4 regions of the Rothia endophytica genome follow, and region 4 is predicted to be linked to each of the others. Evidence: riboswitches for the same ligand, from Rfam matches in the RefSeq annotation. Region 4 holds a riboswitch; each other region holds the start of a gene.
What was found. A riboswitch is a leader RNA that binds a small molecule or an ion and turns the genes downstream of it on or off. The one in region 4 is predicted to bind S-adenosylmethionine.
Positions count from the first base shown of each region.

Region 1: linked by a shared signal. The riboswitch ahead of ABD982_RS03015 (hypothetical protein) and the one ahead of ABD982_RS08540 (methionine ABC transporter ATP-binding protein) in region 4 are both predicted to bind S-adenosylmethionine.
Region 2: linked by a shared signal. The riboswitch ahead of ABD982_RS07165 (O-acetylhomoserine aminocarboxypropyltransferase/cysteine synthase family protein) and the one ahead of ABD982_RS08540 (methionine ABC transporter ATP-binding protein) in region 4 are both predicted to bind S-adenosylmethionine.
Region 3: linked by a shared signal. The riboswitch ahead of ABD982_RS08150 (nuclease PIN) and the one ahead of ABD982_RS08540 (methionine ABC transporter ATP-binding protein) in region 4 are both predicted to bind S-adenosylmethionine.

Region 1 is NZ_BAABKP010000001.1:659,178-662,381, reverse strand. Features, by position in the region: gene ABD982_RS03020 (hypothetical protein) at 207-821, opposite strand; gene ABD982_RS03015 (hypothetical protein) at 964-1,386, opposite strand; SAM riboswitch class IV at 1,403-1,520, opposite strand; gene ABD982_RS03010 (thymidine kinase) at 1,586-2,203, opposite strand; gene ABD982_RS03005 (amino acid permease) at 2,381-3,204, opposite strand, start outside.
Region 2 is NZ_BAABKP010000002.1:144,636-147,839, reverse strand. Features, by position in the region: gene ABD982_RS07170 (S9 family peptidase) at 1-1,176, opposite strand, end outside; SAM riboswitch class IV at 1,387-1,501, shown strand; gene ABD982_RS07165 (O-acetylhomoserine aminocarboxypropyltransferase/cysteine synthase family protein) at 1,608-2,951, shown strand; gene metX (homoserine O-acetyltransferase MetX) at 2,970-3,204, shown strand, end outside.
Region 3 is NZ_BAABKP010000002.1:353,056-356,259, reverse strand. Features, by position in the region: gene ABD982_RS08155 (DEAD/DEAH box helicase) at 1-1,056, opposite strand, end outside; SAM riboswitch class IV at 1,297-1,424, shown strand; gene ABD982_RS08150 (nuclease PIN) at 1,460-1,660, shown strand; gene ABD982_RS08145 (PIN domain-containing protein) at 1,657-2,097, shown strand; gene ABD982_RS08140 (SDR family NAD(P)-dependent oxidoreductase) at 2,114-2,887, opposite strand; gene ABD982_RS08135 (cell division protein PerM) at 2,989-3,204, shown strand, end outside.
Region 4 is NZ_BAABKP010000003.1:81,425-84,628, forward strand. Features, by position in the region: gene ABD982_RS08525 (MFS transporter) at 1-446, opposite strand, end outside; gene ABD982_RS08530 (TetR/AcrR family transcriptional regulator) at 544-1,113, shown strand; gene ABD982_RS08535 (hypothetical protein) at 1,235-1,414, opposite strand; SAM riboswitch class I at 1,566-1,657, shown strand; gene ABD982_RS08540 (methionine ABC transporter ATP-binding protein) at 1,737-2,552, shown strand; gene ABD982_RS08545 (methionine ABC transporter permease) at 2,545-3,204, shown strand, end outside.

The DNA of each region.
Region 1 (3,204 bases), on a different contig from region 4:
GGTTATTGTGGCTGAGCTGCTGGAGGTTCAGGGTAAGCCCGTGGACCTGGGGGGGGCTACTACAAGCCCTCAGACGAGCTGGCAGATAAGGTAATGCGCCCGAGTGCTACCTTGAACGGTGAGCTGACTAAGCTCAAGTAAGTAGATTATAAAAAAGGCTGGTGGCCTTCCCAAAAGGGAAGGCTACCAGCTTTTTAATAGTGGTCCTAAAAGGTTGAATAGCCTTCACGGCTCATAGTTACACCGTGACCGGTTTTAGTGTTGGTACAGGTCATCGCCTCCTCCTCAGAGCGGCATTCAATCGAACCGTAGGTAGCAGTCGTACCGTACTCAACAACCTGCGGGGCATTACCCTCGTGCTCCCCCATCATGAAGAACATGGCATCACCACGCGAATTCAGCGATACCTCATCCAGCTCATCATCTAATGCAAAGACCCAGGCAGGGCCAGTAATATCACCGGTCGGGTACTTCGCCTCATCATAATAGGACTTCACGCCGCACCGGGCGAGACCCTCCACCGCCCAGATGTCACACCCAATATTGCCGGTTGGGCTGACCAAGATACCGATTTTCTCATCGGCCGCCACCTCCTTGCCCACCGGGAAAGTAGTAGTCACCTCAACTAGATCAGGCTGGGCCTCATATGAGCTAGTAGCCGAAGGCATCGGGCTCGGCGTAGGCACCGAAGAGTTTGCCGCAGCAGCTGACGAAGCAGGTGGGGTTACCGTTTCATTATCTGTTGTTCCTGTGCCAGATGAGCCGCACCCGGCCAAGAGAACGGTGGTAGCCAGAAGTGTCAGTCCAGTATAAGACTTCATTGTCTTCCCTTCTCGGTAGTGATTCCAGGCTAACAGCACACAGCCTCCGCACACCTCACTAAAACTATCCATTAGTTCCAAAAATAGGGGGTGGTGGGCCAGAAAGTCTGGCCCACCACCCCTTATATTGATCTATCTTTTCCTAGGAAAGAGAGGACGCTAGTTCGCAGCCATCTAGCGGTTTATCCGAAAGGTGTGCCAGTGCGAAACCATGATCGAAACGCCTGCCCAAAAGTTTATAGGTGGAATTCCACAGCAGCTCCGTTGTAGCCGCCTCCCCATGAGTCTCGCTATCAGAGTTCTCGCCGGCTTCAGGAGCGCAGAGGTAAGCCACGCGCTGCGGGTCGTGGTGCCAGAAATAAGATGCACCATCCGCTGTTTGCAGCCGCAACCGGGTGCCGCGACGGGCAGTGACAGTGGCTTTCTCCCACACCATGTTTGAAGCGTTCATACCAACAGCAGGCACAATTCCGTGACCGGCAGTGTGAAGAATACAGCGGGTACCAACACGTTCTTTGGTGGTTTCTGCATCGGCATTGGAAGAAGAAAAAGAAAGCTGACCCATGAGGGCCTCCTAAAATAATCGCTACTTTCACCGGATCATTTGAGCCGGGTGACCGATTTTCCTTTAAGGGCACCGTCTGCGAAAGGCGGTTGCCAGCCAACAAGTCAAAGGGCTTAGCGTTGGGCTTCTGAATCGTGATTACTACTTTAACAGAGCTTTACGAAATAGTTCAAGCATCCTGCAGAAAAATGATGGATGCCTAGCTCAGCGCGCCGCCAGATTCTTCCAGGTAGCAGGTAGCACACAGGGACTCGTAGCCCACGTGCACGCCGTCGATGGCCACCTGGTCGCCGTCGAAGATGAACTTTCCGTCCAGCGTCCGCCCGTTAAAGAGTGCTTTACGGCCGCACCGGCAAATAGTCTTAAGTTCTTCAAGAGTGTGGGCAATTTCAAGCAGGCGAGCAGAACCGGGGAAGGCGTGAGTACGAAAGTCGGTGCGGATACCGTAGGCAAGTACTGGGATGTCCTCCAGCACGGCAATGCGCATCAGGTCATCGATTTGTTCTGAGGTCAAGAACTGTGCCTCGTCTACTAGCAGGCATGAGACGGGCAGGTGCCAATGCATCCGGTCAGGGTCTTCAGCTACTTCAGCAGCGGCATGAAAGAGACCCTTAGCTGAGTCCTCGGGCCCAATAAGGAAGTCAGCATGGCGGGTCACGCCCAGGCGAGAAACAATGAGGGCATCACCCTTGGTATCCACACGGGGCTTAGCTAGCAGGACGCGCTGACCGCGCTCCTCATAGTTATAGGCAGCCTGCAGCAGGGCCGTAGACTTGCCCGAGTTCATCGCCCCAAAACGGAAATACAGCTTAGCCACGTGCGCTACCCTTTCACCAGAAAAATCAAACGGCACCAGTCTACCCGCAAACAAAAACACCAGCATGGCGGCTCCCCTTCGCGAGCGAAAGGTGAGCCATGCTGGTGCAGTGGTGGCGGAGTGGACGTGCTTGCAGCCGGCGAGAGCCCGCCCGCCCCGCCACCGTTCAGTTTGAGGTTAGCCCTTGACGGGTTCCACCTCGATGCCAGAGACATCCACCTGATTGAGGGGAATGGTCTTTGAGCCGCTGACCATCTTGTGGACCAGGTAGACGCCAATGATGATAGGTACACCAATGTAGGCTGAGACAACCTCGAACCAGTGGCCCTCAAAGATGGCGTTATAGTTCTGGCCACCAATGACCAAGAGGCACATGAGCAACGCAACGATGGGCCCGATGGGGAAGAGCGGTGCCTTGTAAGGCAGGCCATTCACATCGAAGCCCTGGGCGACGTAGGCGCGTCGGAAGCGGTAGTGGCAGATAGCAATGCCCACCCAGGTGATGAACCCGGAGAGGCCTGAGATGTTAATCAGCCAGGTGTAAGCGGCACCCTGGCCTACGAGTGCGGTGACGAAGCCGAAGAGACCGATAGCTGCGGTCATCAGCAGGGCGGGCATGGGGATGCCGCGTTTGTTGACGCGCATGAAGATTTTGGGTGCTTTGCCCTCGACTGCCAGGGAGTAGAGCATACGCGATGAGACGTAGAGGCCTGAGTTACCGGCAGAGAGGATAGCGGTCAGAATGACCGCGTTCATCACGGAAGCTGCGAGCGCGATACCCAGGTTATCGAAGACCATGGTGAAGGGCGAGTAAGCGATGTCGGTTTCATCAGCGCGCAAGAGGTTGGGGTTGGTGTAAGGAATCAGAGTACCGATCACCGCGATAGCACCAATGTAGAAGAGCATGATGCGCCAGAAGACGCTCTTGAGGGCACGGGGGACGTCGCGGCGGGGGTTTTCTGATTCGCCAGCGGCAACACCAATCATTTCGGTGCCTTGGA
Region 2 (3,204 bases), on a different contig from region 4:
AGTAAACTCGATACCGCGGGGGTTGCCTACGGCGAGCTGATGTGACAGTGAGCTGCGGGGTGCAACAAAGACCTTAACCGTGGTGTTCTCCCGCGCCATGACCGCAAGGTGGTTGCGCGAGAAGCTAACGCTCTCGATGCGTACATCGTCGCGGTGCGGCATAAGAGCCACCCAATCAGCCCGCAGACGCTCAAAGGGTACATAGGCCTCGGGGAGAGGGGCTATGACGATTTCTGAGTTGGGCGCATCAAAGTCATGGGTGAGCACCAGGTAGGCTCTTCCATCGACATCGATGATGTCGGTGCTGTACTCAATCCTTTGCTCCCTGCTAATAATCAGCGTGGGCTCTACCTCGCCTAACTCGTGAATATTGACCACGCGGGTTTCAGTGTACTCAGAGTTACCGGAGGTCAACACCACGTGGGTACGGGAGGACGACATCCCCGCTCCCAGCCACATGCCCTGATCCTCTTCGGTATAGAGAGCAATGTCATCAGCCGGGCTACTTCCCACTCGATGAGCACGAATCTGATAGGGGCGCCAGGAATCATCGGCTACAGCATAGATAAGGTGGTTAGCGCCCGAGGCAAAGAAAGCTCCGGCGAAGATATCTTCAATCTTTTCATCCAGCATCTGGCCGGTTTCAAGGTTTTTAAAGTGCTGGGTGTAGCGCTCATCGCCGGTGTCATCGACCCCAAAGGTCAGCAGTCGTCCGTCGCGAGTAACCTGGAAGGAACCTAGTGAGAAGAAAGGTAGGTCTCGGGCAAACTCGTTGCAGTCCAGCACCACTTCTTCACCCTCAAGCGGCTGACCGGGCACCACCTGCGGTGGTGTATAACGCTCAACAACGCTGCCTTCTGTTAAGGCAGGAACCCGGCACATAATGGGGTACTGCTCGCCGGCCACCGTCCGATTGAAATACCACCAAGCACCCCTGCGGGAGGGAACGGACATATCCGTTTGCTGAGTGCGGCCTTTAATCTCTTCAAAAATAGCGTCGCGCAGCGGCTGCTGATCAGCGGTAACCCCATCGGTGTAAGCATTCTCTGCTGCGAGATGGGCAAGCACCTCTTCGCTCTCTTTATCACGCATCCATTCGTAGTAATCAATGAAAGTATCGCCATGATGAGTGCGCTCGCTGGCGATGCGCGGGGGACGGGGTGGGGTGAGCGTCATGAGATGCCTTTCTGATGGTTTCTTCTCCAGTCTAGTGGAGAGAGGTTTCCCCATAAGAGCAGGAGCGCGCTCCTAGTCCGTGCGTGGTCTTAATCCAAACTGTGTAAGAGTGAAAGTTACACCTGCGTAACTTTTGCAACAAATGAAACATGCTGACATCTTGCGGTGCTTTCTTGACGCCATCAAACCCGCTAAGGAAGACTAACAACAGGTCAAGAGCGCCAGCACTAAGCCTCAGCTAGCTGGCCGGCAACCCTCCACCTGCGGTGGGGTGCCCTGAGTGAAGACCTGACACATCCCAGACGGGCATGTGTAAGCGCGGGACCGATGTGCCTTCTCCTTTGGTGCATCACCTTCCGGTAGACCGGGAGTTACGGCATGCGGCCCCACCTTGCGAGATATTTTCCTCACTAGAGACTGGAGCTACCAACATGACGACCTCACAGAACATCCCTACTCCCAGCAAGCCTGCCGGCTGGAAATTTGAGACCCAGCAAATTCACGCTGGTCAAGAACCTGACCCTGTCACCGGTGCACGAGCTTTGCCGATTTATCAGACCACCTCTTTTGTCTTCAAGGATTCACAGCAGGCGGCTAACCGTTTTGCTCTCTCTGAGCTGGGCCCCATCTATACCCGTATTAATAACCCCACCCAAGAAGCGGTAGAAAACCGTATCGCGGCCCTAGAAGGCGGAGTGGGAGCGCTGCTGCTCGCATCTGGTCAGGCAGCTAATACTTTCTCGGTTCTTAACATTGCCGGGGCAGGGGATCACATCGTTGCCTCGCCCTCTCTTTACGGCGGTACCTACAACCTCTTCAAATACACCCTGGCGAATTTAGGCATTGAAACCACTTTCGTTGATGACCCTGCAGACCCCGACAGCTGGCGCGCTGCTGCTCGCCCTAACACCAAAGCTTTCTTTGGGGAGACCCTACCCAACCCCCGCGGGGACGTGCTGGATATTGAACCCATTGCAGAAGTAGCTCACAGCGTGGGTGTTCCCCTTATCGTGGATAACACCGTAGCAACACCTTATCTGCTGAACCCCATCAAGCACGGTGCTGATGTTGTGGTGCACTCTGCGACCAAATATCTAGGGGGCCACGGAACCTCTGTGGGTGGTGTCATCGTGGACGCAGGCACCTTCGACTACGGCGCTTACCCCGAAAAATACCCCCTCTTCAATCAGCCTGATGAGAGCTATCACGGCCTGGTCTACGCCCGCGACCTGGGTAAAGACGGCGCCTTTGGCGTCAACCTCTCTTACATTTTGAAAGCCCGCGTGTCCCTGCTCCGTGACCTGGGAGCATCAATTTCTCCGACCAATGCCTTTAACATAGCGATCGGGATCGAGACCCTCTCACTCCGCATGGAGCGACACGTGCAGAACGCCGCTGCAGTTGCCCGCTTCTTATCCGAGCATCCCGCAGTTGAATCGGTAGTTTACTCGGGTTTGGAAAGTTCACCCTACTACGGGCTGTCTCAGAAATACCTATCCCGTGGCGCCGGTGCAGTCCTGGGTTTCACTCTCAAGGACGCGGATGCTCCTACCGCCCAAAAATTTGTAGATGCGCTGTCCTTACACTCCCTCCTGGTCAACATTGGCGACGTGCGCAGCCTGGTAGTACACCCGGCGTCCACCACGCACAGCCAATCAACGCCAGATGAGCTAGCCGCCATCGGCATCAATCCCGCCTTTATTCGCCTCTCGGTGGGTATTGAGCATATCGATGATATTTTGGCTGACCTCGAACTGGGCTTCGACGCACTTTAAAGTACGAAAGGTAAATCGATGACGATTAAAACCTCGACCACTGATACCGCTGCTGGCACCCGTGAGGACGGCGTACTTAAGTACGCCCCGATCGGCGACCTAGCCCTTGAAAACGGTGAAACTCTGCCCGATGTCGTCATTGGCTATGAAACCTGGGGAACCCTCAATGAAGCCGGCGATAATGCGGTGTTGATTCTGCACGCGCTGACCGGTGACACCCACGTCTCTGCTGGTCGCGCGGCTTCGGATGCTC
Region 3 (3,204 bases), on a different contig from region 4:
AATGGGGGTAAGGCGCAGAGCATCGCTGCTACTGCCGCGTTCAGGTACTCTTTCAAGGCTGAGCTCTACCGCAGGCTCGTCAGCTACCGCTAAACCTGCCTCTTGTCCATCAAGTAGGATAGGCAAATTCAACTCATCTGCGGACCGCAAGAGCTGCCAGAGCAGAGAGGAATCAACATTTGAAATGGATGCCCACTCGCGGTGTGAGGAATAGATGGACTGAGAACCGCGAATGACCGCATAGAACTCGGTAAACCAACTGGCATGCTCGGGGAGTAGGCCCGTGCCGGACGCCCCGGCTGCTGTGCCAGAGAATTTCTCCCAGGTCAGCCCACCCTTAATCCACTTGCCGCGGGCACCCATCATGACCGGGCGCGCCTCCAAACTAATCTTGGGGGCACCGTTATTTTTGCTCCAGCCGTACTTACCCGGCACCACCAGCCGTAAATCCAGGGCGCCGGACACCCCGTGCGTTCTGCTATCAAAGCTCGGCCGGCTAGAGAGAGAATAGGCAAGAGACCGCCGCCAGGCAGGTAACTTGGACGCTGTCCCATCAGCAGGCGGCATCGTTTCAGTGGCGTCACCAGCCGGGAGCGCCAGCTCGGCTTCCCTCTGGGCCATCTGCTGCCGCAAGTCCGCCACCAGCTTTTGTTTGTTCTCCACCGGGAGAGAAGCTACCTCGTTTTCAGCAGAAGACCGCCAGGTTGAAGAGCTAGCAGTCAGCGCTTTCTTTGCCTTAGCAGACCGGTCAATGGCGGTCAGCATCAGAGCCACCGCATGCTTGCAGTTATGGGACACAGGGCAAGAGCAATACGAGGTAAAAGATGATGACCCGGCCAGCACCTCAGCCGGAAAAATCACGGACGTCTCATAAGGTGTTGAACCGCTACCAGCCACCTGACCCGTCAGCGTCCGGGCGCCTTCATCGTAGGTGTAGCGCACCACCATGCCATCGCGCATATACCGCTGACCGCGCGTATAGGCCCCGTGACCCACCTGCCGAATCAAGGCAGGGGCAGTCACGGGAATCTCGGGGAAAGCAGAAGTGGATGACACAGTAACCTCGGTGCGAAATCTAATAAACCGGGGCAAATTCAAAAGCGGATAATCGTTGAAGCTTCCCTCAGTGGGTGAAAAACGAGTACATTCGACTTCTGAATAAACCTAGTCTTCTAGCTTATCGCAGAAGCAAAGGGTGCAACTGGTGGACAGGTAGCTACCGGTCTTGATCTGCTCAACCAAATGGTGAGAAACCTGTTTACAGGCTGGGCGGGTGTAGGTTAGAGTTTTAACCAGCTTCAAGAGTTTCAACTGCTAAGCTCCGACTTTAGTTGAACGCCAACCCCATGTTCACGGGTGGCTCGGATGACGAAGCGGTCTGCATCGCGCATATCAGCGCTGTTTGGTGTAGACAAGAGCACGTTATGAAAGGAACGCGCACCTTACGCGCAAAGGCACCATGTCAAATGCTCGCCCCCACATCTCTGTCCAGAAGAATATCTCTGCTGCATCTGTACCTGCCCGCGGTGGTTTTACCGCGATGAGTATTCAGGACTACACTCGTATTTCGAACGAGCGTAGCGAGTTCCTGAATTTCTTGCTGGCTCCTAACCCGAGCGGCATCCCTGCTACTGAATACGGTGTTCTGAAAGCTGCATGAGCCAGGTAGGTCTTCTTCTTGATTCGGACGTCCTTGCCGAGATCCGCAAGGTAAACCCTCACCCCACTGTGGTGGCGTTTTTGCGCCGCAGCTCCTACCGCACTCTCTACATTTCGGTGCTGAGCCTTGGTGAGCTAAAGGGTCTCTACCCCTACCCCGAGACAGACCGCTGGTTGGCTGAGCTCACCGACCGCTTTAGCGATCACGTGCTGGACGTGGACGCCCGAGTCTCCCTGGAATGGGCCGGACGGCACGCCGAACCTAAGTTACACGCGGTGGGCTCAGCGGCGTCCACCCCATTACCAACCGCTGCCCTGGAAGGTCTGATGAGCGCCACAGCGGCGGTACATGAGCTTGAAATTATCTCATCTAAGGCAGAGGTCTATCGCAGCTGGGGCGTGCCCGCCTCAAATCCCTGGCTCGACGGCACCTCATGACACCCCTGCTGTTCCTCTAATAGTTGCGTGTGCGCGCAATCAGCCTGGCTACCGCTGCCCGGGGCAGAACCTTGGTGAGGCCCACCGCAACCTTGTAGGGTACTGAGGGCACGCAGAGTGCTTTGCCCCGGTGACTAGCAGCAGTGGCGTCCGCTACTACCCTCTGCGGGGTCAACCAGAGAAAACCAGGTAGGGAAGGGGCTACTTGCCCCATGGCGTCGTGGAATTCTGAGTGGGTGAGACCCGGGCAGACTGCTGTGACGGTGATGCCGCGCGGTGCGTACTGTAGGTTGGCTGACTCTGAGATAGACACCAAAAATCTTTTGACCGCTGAGTAGGTGCCGCCGGGGGTGAAGGCTGCCACCGAGGCGACGTTAATGATGCGCCCCCTGCCCCTGGGCAGCATGGTAGTGATAGCGGTGTGCATGAGCAGCAACGGAACTTTAGCGAGAACATCCACCTGCGCCAGGTGCTGCTGGGCAGTGGCAGCGTCGAAAGAGCTGCCTAAACCGAAGCCTGCATTGTTGACCAGAATTTCCACCGGAGCTTCATCCTGCTGTAAACGGGCTACCAGGCGCTCTAAATCATCGGGATTGAGCAGGTCAGCGGGAAGCACCTCAACATTGACACCGCACTCCGCCCGCAGGTGCTCAGCCAGATCTTGCAGCGGGTCAACCCTGCGAGCTGTCAGCACCAAATGGTAACCGGCCGCGGCGTACTGGCGCGCAAATTCGGCGCCGATGCCAGCGGAGGCACCAGTAATCAGAACGTAGGATGGGTCAATGCTCATAGGTGCACTTTACCTAACATGCCCAACATCATTCGGGGAACTTGCTGTAAAGGCGCCGAGCGCTTGGGTATCAGCAAACGAAACATGACATGATAAAAGCGATGAAAACACCAGCCCGCCCCCCGCGTTCTTTACCCATGCCCCTGTGGTTGCAGGGTGCCGTTGAGCTTGCCCTCGTTGCAGCGCTGAGTTACCTGGCCGTTGTCTTTTTGTTGGCAGCTGTTTGGTATACCAACGGTTTTGATAACAGCACCTTTGCCGGTGCTACCTCGGTAGCCGGCCATACTTGGTTGCTGGTGCACGGTGTTCCACTGGCT
Region 4 (3,204 bases):
GTGCGACGCTCAACAGCGTCTTCAAACATATTTCTGATAATGGAAAGGGTGGCGGGCATCAGCATGGCTCCGAAGAGGCCCATAGCGGCACGGGCTGCGATGAGCCAGTCAGCTGTGGGGGCGAAGGCAGCAGCTGCCGAGATGACAGTGAAACCCGTGCCACCGACCAGCAGCAGACGGCGGCGGCCCAGGCGGTCCCCCAGACTACCGGCTGGCACCAGTAGACCCGCGAGAATGAGCGGGTAGATATCGGTAATCCACAGCAGCTGGGCGCCCGTGGGATTAAGCTGTGCAGAAATGACCGGCAAGGCAAAGGAAAGCACAGTGTTATCAACAGACACCAAAAGCACCGGTAGCATCAGCACAGCTAATGCCCACCAGCGTTTGGGGTAGGGCGTTGTTGAGACGGGGTTCACGGCTGGGATTTGGCCGGTTGCCGAGCGCATGGGCACCTCAATACTCTAGGGGTTAGTGATTCCTACCCAAGATACTGTACCGTCTGGACGGTTCTACATCAAGGGTTTTGCGTGTACCCTGGAATACATGAGTGCACGCGAAAAGATATTGGATGCCTACGAGAGAGTGCTTGTTGAGAACGGCGAACGCGCCGCTACTTTAGAGGCCATAGCTAAAGCTGCAGGTGTCTCCAAGGGGGGTTTGCTCTACCACTTCAAGGACAAGCGGGCTCTGGCATCTGGGCTTTTGCAGCGCCTTGAGACCCTAGCTGAACAAGACGCAGTTCTTATGAGCCAGGACCCCGCTGGGGCCACCGACTATTATGTGCGTACCTCGGTCTGGCAGGACTCGCCTCTGGACCGAACCATCATTTCAGTCACGCGCCTGGGCAATGATTTTCAACCAGCGGTGAATACCGCCATGAAGCGGGTGCAAGACCGCTGGCTCAGCCTGCTTGAGGATGAGGTGAAGGACCCCCACGTTGCGCGGGCGATTTTGCTGATTGGGGACGGCCTCTACTACAACGCGGTGCTATCACAGGCAGGGGATAGCAGCGAGAAAGCAACCTCAGCACAGGGGCAGAGCCCCTCCCCCAGCCCAGCAGATATCAAAGGTCTACTGGGGGCTATCAGCAAACTAGTAGGCAATGCAGCCTAGAGCTGCTCAGGCAACCCATAGATCCTGAGCTTCTACAATAACTAACCTATTGGTGAAGATGAGTACCTGATAGCAGTGATGCCGGGTGGCTTCCCTTGGCTCTCAGCTCTCTTCCGTTGGGCTACCGCCATCTCTCCCACCACTGCTGTAGCACCGCTGAGTTAGTCATTTCCTCATCTGAGAATTTTTTAGACCTATTCTCTTGGCCATGGATGGCATCATGCGCACCTTCCATACGCTCATCCAGCTCAGCTGTTACGCGAGCATTTTGGGTCAGTCCTTTAACTAGGTATTCAGGCACAGGGAAAGGCTATTCTTCCCGCTAAATCATTACACCCCACCCTTAATGTGGTGTGCCCTGGTTCATAATTCTTCATACCTAGACTTTTCACGTCATCCTCTGTCTTTCGTTTGCCAACCCCTACGAGGCATGATTAGAGTCAAACCCAACAAAACCATCAAGAGCGACCGAGAGACCTGGCTCAGTGACGTCGCAGCAACCAGCCCTTTGAGGCCCGGTGCTCCCGCCAGGAGGCGATGGAATCCCTTTTCCGCTCCGGCCTCCCCTCTGGATAGGCTTATGCTGTTCTAGGTTTCCCTCGCATGTCTACGAGGAGTAAACAGTGATTCAACTGGATAACGTTTCGGTGAGCTATGGACGCGGCGAGCGCAAATTCTGCGCAGTCAAGGACGTCTCTCTCCACGTTCCCAAGTCATCTATACAAGGCATCATTGGGTTCTCTGGGGCAGGTAAGTCAACGCTTCTTCGTTCGATAAATCTGTTGGAGCGTCCCAGTGCTGGGCGGATTCTCATTGATGGGACTGACCTGACCAATCTCAACCCAGCGCAGCTACGCGAAGCCCGCCACAACATTGGCATGATTTTCCAGCACTTCAACCTGGTCAATAACCTAACCGTGCGCAAGAACGTTGAACTTGCCCTGAAATTTGCTGGTGTTAGCCGTGCGTTTAGAAAAGAGAAGGCGCGCCAGGCTCTTGAAATTGTGGATTTGGCGGGCAAAGAAAATGCCTACCCCGGGCAGCTGTCAGGGGGCCAAAAACAGCGGGTAGCGATAGCCCGTGCCCTAGCACCTCAGCCTCAGATTCTTCTCTGCGATGAGCCGACCTCCGCCGTCGACCCACGCACCACTGGAAGTATTTTGCAGTACCTCAAAGATATTAATACTGAATTTGGAATTACCACTGTTCTGGTTACCCACGAGATGAACGTAGTCAAGGCTTTGGCCGATGAGATTGCGATTCTTGAGGGCGGCGCCTTGGTTGAGCAGGTGAGCACCAAAGATATTCGCCGTAAAAATTTCATTCCTACTAGCGACATTGGCGCCTACCTGCTTGATGACTCCATCAGGCTTAACCCCACCGTTGAGCTAGCCGCATCAGAACCCGTCCAGTCTGTAGAGGAGCTACACCATGTTTGAGCGCATTGTTGAAATTTATCCGGAACTTCTGACAGCACTGGGGCAGACCTTTACCATGATTGCAGTAGCTATTCCCCTGGCTATTGCCGGTGGTACCCCCCTGGGGATTCTGCTGTACCTTTGGGGGCCAGATGGGCTCTCCCCTCGACCTAAAGTGCACAAGGTACTCGACACCGCGGTGAACATAGCCCGCTCTTTTCCCTTTCTGATTTTGCTCATTGCCATCATTCCCTTCACCAGACTTTTGGTGGGAACAACCATCGGCACCGCCGCGGTCATCGTCCCTCTCACCATCAACGCAGTGCCCTACTTCGCCCGTTTTGTAGAGCAGAACCTCACACAGTTAGGTCAGGGCACTGTAGAAGCAGCCCTTGCTATGGGAGCTAAACACCGCCAGGTAATTTCTCATGTTCTGCTGGTGGACGCAATTCCCGCCCTGGTTGGGTCTGTCACCATCATGACGGTCAGCTTTATTTCTTACTCAGCTATGGCAGGGCTGGTAGGCGGTGGAGGTATAGGCGACTTCGCTATCCGCTACGGCTACTACCGTTACGAAACCCCGCTGATGGTCCTAGCGATTCTTCTTATGATTGCCCTGGTATCTCTGGTGCAGGTCAGCGGATCTCGTCTTTCACGGGCCCTCGATAAACGC